Regions from separate parts of the Hymenobacter antarcticus genome, predicted to be linked through region 1. Evidence: riboswitches for the same ligand, from Rfam matches in the RefSeq annotation. Region 1 holds a riboswitch; each other region holds the start of a gene.
What was found. A riboswitch is a leader RNA that binds a small molecule or an ion and turns the genes downstream of it on or off. The one in region 1 is predicted to bind cobalamin.
Positions count from the first base shown of each region.

Region 2: it holds a riboswitch for cobalamin, as region 1 does, so the genes downstream of both, ABD819_RS06655 (acyl-CoA thioesterase) here and ABD819_RS20355 (TonB-dependent receptor) in region 1, are expected to answer to the same signal.
Region 3: it holds a riboswitch for cobalamin, as region 1 does, so the genes downstream of both, ABD819_RS12865 (acyl-CoA thioesterase) here and ABD819_RS20355 (TonB-dependent receptor) in region 1, are expected to answer to the same signal.

Region 1 covers NZ_BAABDI010000045.1:16,349-19,616, reverse strand. Annotated here, with positions in the region: gene ABD819_RS20365 (cation diffusion facilitator family transporter) at 1-421, opposite strand, end outside; gene ABD819_RS20360 (transporter) at 610-1,476, shown strand; cobalamin riboswitch at 1,576-1,789, shown strand; gene ABD819_RS20355 (TonB-dependent receptor) at 1,951-3,268, shown strand, end outside.
Region 2 covers NZ_BAABDI010000006.1:102,913-106,180, forward strand. Annotated here, with positions in the region: gene cobT (nicotinate-nucleotide--dimethylbenzimidazole phosphoribosyltransferase) at 1-942, opposite strand, end outside; gene ABD819_RS06650 (DUF6580 family putative transport protein) at 943-1,524, opposite strand; gene ABD819_RS06655 (acyl-CoA thioesterase) at 1,602-1,994, opposite strand; cobalamin riboswitch at 2,186-2,387, opposite strand; gene ABD819_RS06660 (carbonic anhydrase) at 3,099-3,268, opposite strand, start outside.
Region 3 covers NZ_BAABDI010000017.1:38,977-42,244, reverse strand. Annotated here, with positions in the region: gene ABD819_RS12875 (cupin domain-containing protein) at 122-499, shown strand; gene ABD819_RS12870 (SDR family oxidoreductase) at 504-1,295, shown strand; cobalamin riboswitch at 1,488-1,709, shown strand; gene ABD819_RS12865 (acyl-CoA thioesterase) at 1,857-2,243, shown strand; gene ABD819_RS12860 (putative sulfate/molybdate transporter) at 2,326-3,268, opposite strand, start outside.

The sequences.
Region 1 (3,268 bases):
TCAGGCGTTTGCCGGTGCGCACCAGCAGCAGGCCCACGCCCAGGTTCACCACGGCCGTGCTAGCCAGCAGGAGCACGCCCCAGTCGGGCCGGGCCACCGGGTGCGGGTGCAGCAGGCTCAGCGAGGCGCTATACAGAATAAAGACGCCGGCAATGAAAATCAGGGCCCCTTCGAAGCCGATGGACAGGTACTCCACCTTGCCGTGGCCGTACGGATGGTTTTCATCCTTGGGCAGGCTGGCCAGATACAGGCTGTACAGGGCGAAACCGCTGGTAAACACATTGATAATGCTTTCCAGCGCATCGGTGAGCACGGCCTGGGAGCGGGTGAGGTGGTAGGCGTAGAACTTAACGGCCACCAGCCCGATGCTCACCACGAGGGAAAGCAGGCCGAGGCGGTTCTTGAGTTGGGTAACGGTCATGCAGGCGGGTTTTCGGGGCAAAGGTCGGGCATGGCAAGCCGGGTCGGGCCCTTACGGCAGCCCCGGCCCGAAACCTTTTTGGGTCTCTCTGTTATTTGATGGTCCTGAAAATATCTCTCGGGCTAGTTGCTTTTGGCCAACCGCGGTGGCCGCACCGGCGAAAACCCGGCTTTTGCGTACAAGCGGCCATGAAACACTTTTTCGCCGGCTTATTTTCTGTTTTTTTTCTTACCCTCGATGCGGCGTGGGGCCAGGCCCCGGCCAAAACGTCTCCCTACGATTCGGCTCATTTCAACCTGTTCAAGCCGGTGCCGCGCAATCGCCTGCGCGAGCTGCAACCCGACCGCCCCGGCGTGACGGAAAGCCCCTTCACCGTCGATGCCGGGCACTTGCAGGTAGAGATGGATGCCCTGCGCCTCATCAACGGCGGTACGGGCAACGAGGACCGCACCCGGGAGCTGCACGCGGCCTACACCATGCTCAAGCTGGGCCTGAGCCGCCGCACCGATGTGCAGCTGGAAGCCCCGCTTTACACCGTGCTCAAGCAGCGCCCCAGCGGGGCCAGCGATTTTGAGGAACGCCACGCCGGCTTCGGCGACGTGACCCTGCGGGTGAAGCACAACTTCGTGGGCGACGACCATCTGGGCAGGTTTGCTCTGGCCATCATCGGCTACGCGCGGCTGCCCACCGGCGGCCCGGTGGGCGATGGCGCCGTCGAGTACGGCCTCGTGCTGCCGGTCGATGTGGAGCTGAGCGACAAGCTCAACCTCGAAGCTCAACTGCAATCCGAAGTAGCCTACGACCGGGAGCAGGACCAGCGCTACCTGAACATGGTGCCCTCCGTGGCCCTCGAATACGATTTTACCCGCAAGCTGGGCCTCATCACCGAGGCCGTGGCCCAGTGGAATACCCAGCAGCGCCGCTGGCAGTCCTCCGTGAACGTGGCCCCAATTATCAAGCTCAACGACAACCTGCAGCTGGATTTCGGTACCCACCTGGCCCTGAACCGGATTAGTGACCGGGAGTATTTCGTGGGCTTCACCGTACGCCGGTAGGTTCAGATAAGAGTTGAGAGTTAAAAGTTGAGAGTTACGTTATCTGTTGCCTAATCCTCAACTCTCAACTCTCAGCCCTCAACCCTTAACTCCCACCCCTTACCTTTGCCCTGCGATGGTGCCAACCCCCAATCGCGGGGCGCGGCTGAAAAGGGAATCCGGTTTAATGCCGGAGCTGTCCCCGCAACTGTACGCTTCATATCGGGGTGGGCCACACACGCCACTGTTTGCTGATTGATTATCAATCATCTAATGGGAAGGCGGCCCACCCGGCGGAGCAAGCCAGGAGACCTGCCAGCGCATTCATAGGTTCAGCATTCGCGGAGGACGGATGGAGAAAGAGAGCAGCGGCCGCCTTCGGGCAGCCGGTTTTTTCCTGTTTTTCGGCCTCGGCCCGGCAGCATTTTTCTTCTGAACAGGAGAGGAGCGCGGCGGGTTTTGAATCGAATTTTCTTTATCGAAAATTTGATTCGGATGCGTATTTTCGTTGTTGCCTGGGTGCCCGGGGCCTTTGCGCTGCTGGTGGCTGCGGGCCTGTGCCGGCCGGCCGCCGCCCAAACCCGGCCCGACACCCTCACCGGCCGCGTCCACCCGCTGGCCGAGGTGGCCGTGGTGGCCGAGCGCACCACCCGCTACGCCGTGGGCACCACCCGCTACGCCCTCGATTCGGCCGCGCTCAGCCAGTTTCGGGGCAGCTCGCTGGCCGAGGCACTGGCCGCCCGCACGCCCATCTACTTCAAGAACTACGGGTCGGGGCAGCTGGCTTCCATCAGCATTCGGGGCACGTCGGCGCGCCACACGGCGGTGCTCTGGAACGGGGTCAACATCAACTTTTCGTCGTTGGGCGAAGCCGATTTTTCGCTGCTGGCCGTGGGCGGCAACACGGAGGTAACGGTGCAGCCCGGCCCCGGCTCGGCCCTCTACGGCACGGGCGCGGTGGGCGGCGCGGTGCTGCTGAGCGGGCAGCCCCGCTTCGGCGCGGGCCTGCGGGGCAGCGTGCAGGCCAACGTGGGCAGCTTCGGGCTGGCCGCCGGCAGCGCCGAGGCCAGCTACGGCACTTCCCGGCTGGCTCTGCGCACCACCGCCCTCTACCGCACGGCTCAAAACGACTTTGTGCTGCCCGAGCGCTATACCGGCACGCCCGGCCTGCGCCAGCAAAACGCCGCCTTTCAGCAGTGGAATTTCACCCAGGATGTGCGCCTGCGCGTGGGGCAAAACGGCCAGCTTCTGGCCGCCGCCTGGCTCACCGGGGCCGACCGCCAGATTCAGGTGGGGCTGGGCATGGCCAACCGCCACGGCCGCGAGCTGGACCGCAGCACCCGCCTCCTCACCGAGTACCGCCACCGCCGGGGCCGCTACGAAGGCCTGGTGCGCGTGGCCTATGTGCAGGACGGCATTCGCTACGGCGACGATACGCTGGAACCCCAGGATTCGGACCTGCGCACCACCCAGGCTCAGACCGAGCACACGCTCGCCCTGGGCCCCCGCGCCAGCCTGCGCTTGGGGGCCGAGGCGCAGCACTTTGCCGCCACCGTGGACGGCTACGCCCGGCCCATTACCGAAAACCGGTTTGCCGCGTTTGCCCTGTTTCGGTACGACCCCCGGCCTGCTCTGCGCCTGAGCCTGAACCTGCGCCAGGCCGCCGTGCCCGACCAGCGCCCGCCCCTGGCCCCCGCGCTGGGCCTGGAGTGGGACCTGTTGCCCGAACCAATGGCCGACGCCAACGCGGCCACCAGCCGCCAGCTCACCTTCCGGGCCAGTGGGGCGCGCAGCTACCGGGCCGCCACCCTCA
Region 2 (3,268 bases), on a different contig from region 1:
GCGCAGGTCCAGGCGCAGCAGCGGCTGCACGCCCAGCACCCGCAGCAGGTGCGGGTGTCCGCCCTCGGCCGACTCGTGGCTGAAGATGCAGTACGGCAGCACGGCCGGCACCAGCCGCCAGGCCACCAGCGCCGCCGCCGAGCCAATGAAGCCGTCGATGAGCAGCACCATGCCCAGTTCGGCGGCCCGGAGCAGAGCCCCGCACAGCTGCGCGATTTCAAAGCCCCCAAACGTGGCCAGCACCGCCAGCGCATCCGTGCCATCCACGGTGGGGTGGGCGGCCACGGCGGCGGCCAGCACCGCCTGCTTACGGGCCAGCCCGGCCTCGTCGAGGCCGGTGCCCCGGCCCACGCAGCGGGCCAGCGGCACGCCGCCGAGCAGGTGCAGCAGCACGGCCGCGCTGCTGGTGTTGCCGATGCCCATTTCGCCGAAGCCCACGACGTTGCAGCCGGTGCGGTGTATTTCGTCCACGAGGGCCGCGCCGAATGCCAGCGCCTGCCGGCACTCGGCCGCCGTCATGGCCGGGGCGTGGCGGAAGTTGCGGGTGCCCTCGGCTATTTTCTGGTCGATTACCGTCGGCACGTCGGCGAAGGAGCCGCGCACGCCGGCATCCACCACGCGCAGCGTGAGGCCATAGAGGCGGCAGAACACGTTGATGGCCGCTCCGCCCGCCGCGAAGTTGCGCACCATCTGGTGGGTCACGTCGGCCGGGTAGGCGCTCACGCCCTCGGCCGCGATGCCGTGGTCGGCGGCAAACACCAGCACGTGGGGCTGGCGCAGGGTCGGCGTCAGGGTTTGCTGGATGAGCGCCACCTGCCGGGCCAGGGTTTCGAGCTGGCCCAGCGCGCCCAGCGGCTTGGTTTTGGCGTCGATTTTGGCCTGAATGGCCCCGGCCAGCGCCTCATCGGGCGGGCGCGGCGTCGGAATAGTAAACTGGCTCATCTAGGCGCGGGCCAGGCGCGGCCGGGCCAGTACCGCCGGAAAGCGCCACTGCGCCAGCTCCAGCCCGCCAAACAGCACGGTGCAGTAGAAGAGGTTGCTCAGCAGCGAATGATTGAAAAACGGCCAGCCGGCCGCGTAGCAGGCCGCCAGTCCCGTTCCCGTCTGCGGGTACGTGGCCGAGCCCAGCCACACGCCAAAGTTGGTAATCAGAAAGAACAGCACCGCCGCGCCCACGCCGGCCCCGGCCACCCGCAGCCCCGACACGCGCCCGTGCAGCCCCGCGTGGGCCAGCAGCGCCAGCAGCGCGTAGGTGCCGTACTGCCAGTAAAAGCCCGAATAAAACAGCTGCACGTGGCCCAGGTACTGGTAGTTCAGCACCAGGTCGCTCAGCCACACGCCCAGCAGGGGCACCGCCACGGCCCAGCGCCGCCGCGCGAAGTAAGCGCCCCCAAACAGGGCCATCGAATCGAGGGGAGCAAAGTTGGGCAGATGCGGCCAGTGGGGCAACGCCACCCGGCCCAGCACGGCCAGCAGCACAAACAACAGCAGTACCCAGGGGCGCGGCGTCAACAGGTTTTTCATAAAACGACAAAAAAAGGGAAGTGGTCAGTGAGAAAGTGGGGGAGTGGTGCAGGCGGTCGGGGCGGCGGGCCCCGCGGCTACCGGCCGGACGGGCACCGGGCGGCGGTGCTCATCGACGGGGCCACGAAGGTGAACAGGCCCGTGACGGCCAGCTGCCGGTCCTCGGAGTACATCTGCTCGACAAATAGCTCGACGCGCACCGGCAGGCTGGTGGTGCCCACCCGCACCACGTTGCCAATCAGCTCGACCAACGTGCCGCCGGGAATGGGATGGGTGAAATCCACTTTGTCGGACGACACCGCCACCATTTTCAGCCGCGAAAAGCGCGTGGCCGTGATAAAGGCCACTTCGTCCGTCAGGTGCAGCGTAGGGCTCCCAAACAGGGTGTCGTAGTGGTTGGTGGTGTTGGGAAAGACGGCTTTGAAGATGCGGGTTTCGGCGCGGGCAAGCTGCGGGTCGGGCGGTATCATCGGGTGGCGGGCACGGGCAAAACGGACAAGGCGATACACTGCCGGGCGGCGTTCATGCCGTCCGGGCCACGCCCGCTGTCCCCTGCTGGTTGCTCTCCTCGGTCGGCCCACTCCCGCCTCGGCCACGCGGCGGCAGCTACGGGCGGAGAACGAAGGGGCCACACCTGATAAGAGCCCCAAAGCGCGGGGGCAGCATCAGCCAGCGGAAGGCAGGTCTCCTGACTTATAACCGGGGTTCCGCCTTCTCGCCCAAGCCGGGCAATGGCTGCGTGGAACGCCGCTGCCGGCCCCGAAGGACCGGCGGTTATTTACAGTAGCGCGTCTGTCCGGGAGTTGCACCCGGTTCCCTTTTCATCCCGGCCGAAGCCGGAAACCTTCCGTTGTTGGAAACGGGCAAACGGCCCGTCTCGCGTAACGGCCGCCAAGGTACGGGTTTTCCAACCGCCAGTACGGCACCCCGGCTCCTGGTCCGCTGTTTGCGCCAGGCCGTTTCAGCGTGCGTAGGGGCAGCCCCCGCCCGCGCCGCCGGGATTCAACGTGCCGTCCACGCGGGCACGAAACGGCTCCACGTACGCAGTCCTGCACCGCCACCCGCAAGCGCATCCGGGCCGAGTTGCGGGGCATCGGCCAGCTTATTCAATTGGTGCGCGACCATCCCAAGCCACCGAAAGCCCCCGTCCAACCCAAAATCCTCAACACAGACGGCGCGGAGCCAGTGGCCCACCCACCCGACCCCACCCAGGACCAGCAGACCCTTCCATGCAAAAAAGGCCGGCCCCTTATTAAACAGCAGCTTGTTCTTACCCAAGTCTTTTTCCGACTCCCTGGAGGTAGCGCCAGGACCTTTTTTTGCTGACTGACACCATTTGAAAAGCGACCCAATGAATAGGCAACCGCTCAAAAAAGCCCTGCCGGCCACATGGCCGGCAGGGCTTTTTTGAGTTTTGGTTAAGGACAACGCCGCTGCGGCGGCCGGGGGCTTTTTCTTGCTTTGCTGAGGCGCGGTCCGGCCTTAGGCCGCCAGCCCCAACGCCAGTCCCAACGAGCAAGGCGGCCCGCAGGCCGCGCCACGCCGCAAAAAAGGCCAGTAGTTTGCTAGTCGTGCTAGTGCTTAGGGGCTTCTTCGGCGGCCGAAACGGCCGCCGTGCGGAAGGCGGGCAGGTTTTTCAGGGTTTCGGGCAGAAACTCCACCTGGCCGCCGTGCAAGCGGTATACGGCCCCCACAATCAGCACCTCGCCGTTCTTATACTTTCGGCTCAGGATGGGGTCGAGGT
Region 3 (3,268 bases), on a different contig from region 1:
GAAGCATCTCTACCGCGCCCTAATCCTAACATTTAAGTTAGTATTGGGGTAGAGATGCTTCGGCTGCGCTCAGCATGACCGTTCTGGTTCAATAAAACCCCATCCAACCCCAAAACTCCCAATGGAAACCGCCCGCCAAGTAACCAAATACGCCTGGGACGATATGCCCAAAGAGCAGCTGTCGGACCAGCTTTCGCGTCGCCTCATCACCGGCGATAAAATGATGCTGGCCCACGTCTACCTCAAAAAAGGCTGCGTCGTGCCGCTGCATCACCACGAAAACGAACAGATTACCTACATCCTCGAGGGAGCCCTGCGCTTTCACATCGGTGCGGAAGATGGCGAGGAAATCATCGTGCGGGCGGGCGAGGTGCTGCACATTCCGTCCAACGTGCCGCACATGGCCGAGGCGCTGGAAGACACGCTCGACGTGGACATTTTCAGCCCGCCCCGCCAGGACTGGCTCGACAAATCGGACGATTACCTGCGCCAGAAATAGCCCCATGAACCTCGGACTGAACGGAAAAATAGCCCTGGTAGCCGCTGCCAGCAAGGGCCTGGGCCGCGCCGTGGCCGAAGAGCTGGCCGCCGAGGGCGCGTCGCTGGTGCTGTGCGCCCGTGGCAACGACGAGCTGCAGGCCACCTGCGCTGCCATCGAAAAAGCCCACGGGGTGCCCGTGCTGGGCATTGCCGCCAATGTGGCCGAGCCCGCCGACGTGGCCCGCGTAGTGCAGGCCGCCTTTGCCCGGTTCGGCCGCGTCGATATTCTGGTAACCAACGCCGGCGGCCCGCCCGCCGGCACCTTCGACGCCTTGAGCCCCGAAGTCTGGCAGGCCGCCACCCAGCTGCTCCTCACCAGCGTGGTGGAGCTGACCCGCGCCGTGCTGCCCGGCATGAAAGAACGAGGCTGGGGCCGCATCCTCAACATCACGTCCATCTCGGTGAAGCAGCCGGTGGCCAACCTGATGCTGTCCAACAGCCTGCGGGCGGCCGTGACGGGCATGGCCCGCACGCTGGCTACCGAGGTGGCCCCGTTCGGCATCACCGTCAACAACATCCTGCCCGGCTACACCCGCACCGAGCGGGTGGTGAGCCTGGCCGAAGCCGCCGCCGCGCGGGAAGGTATTTCCGCTGCCGATGCCACGGCCCGCTGGGAAGCCGAAATCCCGATGCGCCGCTTGGGCGAGCCGCGAGAGTTTGCGGCGCTGGCGGCGTTTCTGTGCTCGGAGCGGGCCAGCTACATCACCGGCACGTCGGTGCCGGTCGATGGGGGCTGGATTCGCTCGCTGCTGTAATCTGGATAGAGCTTGGAACGATGAAAGTAGCCCGTCATGCTGAGCGAAGCCGAAGCATCTCTACCCCAGTAGTAATTATTTACGCTCGCGGTAGAGATGCTTCGGCAAGCTCAGCATGACGTTCCTGTTTTGTTCCCTAAGCCGCAACCCGCCCCGCACCCGTACCTTCGCCCCGTTGGTTCTCGGTTTGATTTCCTTCAATCAGCGGACGGTTTCCGGCCAGAGCTTCGGCTCCGACGGGAATTAAAAGGGAATCGGGTGCAACTCCCGAACAGACGCGCTACTGTGAGTTTCCCGGCCTGAACAGGTCGGAACAGGCCGCCCCATTTATGCCCATTGGCCCGCCCCAGCGGACTGAGAAGGGCGGGGCCGCCCGAAATAAGTCAGGAGACCTGCCGGCCGCCGAGTGATGCTGCCCTCGCGCTTTGGGGCTGGCATCGGCGGTGCCGTGCCGCCGCGCCCTGGGCGCGGCCGGGGTGTGGCGCGGCCGGTGGTTGGCTGCTGAAAACGGGGCTTGAAATCAGGCGAAGGCCCGTTATCGCCTTTTTTAACCCCCAGTTCATGCTTCTTGCCGACCGCATTGCCCGCGCCGAAACGCGCATCTTCAAAGCCGTATTTCCCAACACCACCAACCACTACGATACCCTGTTCGGCGGCACCACGCTCATGCTCATGGACGAGGTGGCTTTCATCGCCGCCACCCGGTTTTCGCGCCTGAAAATGGTAACCGTGTCTTCCGAGCGGGTCGATTTCACGCACCCCATTCCCGGCGGTTCTCTGGTCGAGCTGGTCGCCAGCATCGAGCACGTCGGGAAAACCAGCCTGAAGGTGCGCGTCGAGCTATTCGTGGAGCAGATGTACTCCGACGACCGCCACAAGGCCGTCACGGGCCTGTTCACGTTCGTCGCGGTCGACGAGCACAAGCGGCCTGTGCGGATATTGGAGTAATTGTCAGGTGCTCGTTGTTAGTTGTCAGGCTCAATTGGATATTCTGGAACATCACTGACAACTGACAACGAGCAACCGACAGCTAAAACTTCCCCAGCCCTACCCAGCCGCGCTGCATGGCGTAGTACACGGCCGTGCCCACCAGCAGGCCCACGAGGTAGCCATACGGCAGGCCGGCGCAGAGCAGGCCTACCAGCAGCGTCACCAGCAAATTGGGCCGCTGCCCGCTGATGTCGCGCAGCAGCGTGGCCAGCGACAGCGCCTCGAACAGCAGCAGCACGCCCAGCACCGGCAGCGGAAAAATCTGGACCACCTCGGCAAAGCCCTGGCTGAAAAACAGGCCCATCACCAGGAAAATGCCGCCGTAGATGACCGCCGAGCCACCCGTGCGCGCCCCAAACGCGTAGTGCCCCACCAAACCGCCCGAGCCGTGGCACACCGGAAAGCCACCCAGAAACGGGTTCACCAGGTTCATCAGCGCGTAGGTGAAGCTGATTTGGCGGACGCTGAGCGGACGGTCGGGGAAATGGTCGTGCACCACCTGCCGGGTGGCCAGAATGGAATTGCCGAGCGACAGCGGAATCTGGGGCAGCGCCAGCAGCACGGCCCCGGTGAGGATGTCGGCCGTTTGGGGCAGGTGCCACGTGGGCAGGTGCAGGCCCGCCGCCCGCTGGGCCGTGGCCAAATCGAGCTTGAATATCAGCGCGTAGGCCACGCCCAGGGCAATGACGATGAGCGCCGCCGGCCAGCGCCGGTTGCCAAACAGCAGCACCGTGACGGTGAAGGCCGCCGCCGCCAGCGCGTAGCCCGCCGCCCCGTCCGAGCCCACGTACTTGGTGAGGGCCAGCGTGGCCAGCTGCAGGGCCAGCCCGAACTGAATGCCGCGCACCACTGGCTTGGGCACCAGCCGCGCCAGCCCATCAATCAGCCCGGTTATCGACAGGAAAAACATGCTGATGCCAATGGCCAGCCCGCCCCCGAAAATCACGCGGCCGGGAATCTTCTGGGCAATAACCAGCGCCGCG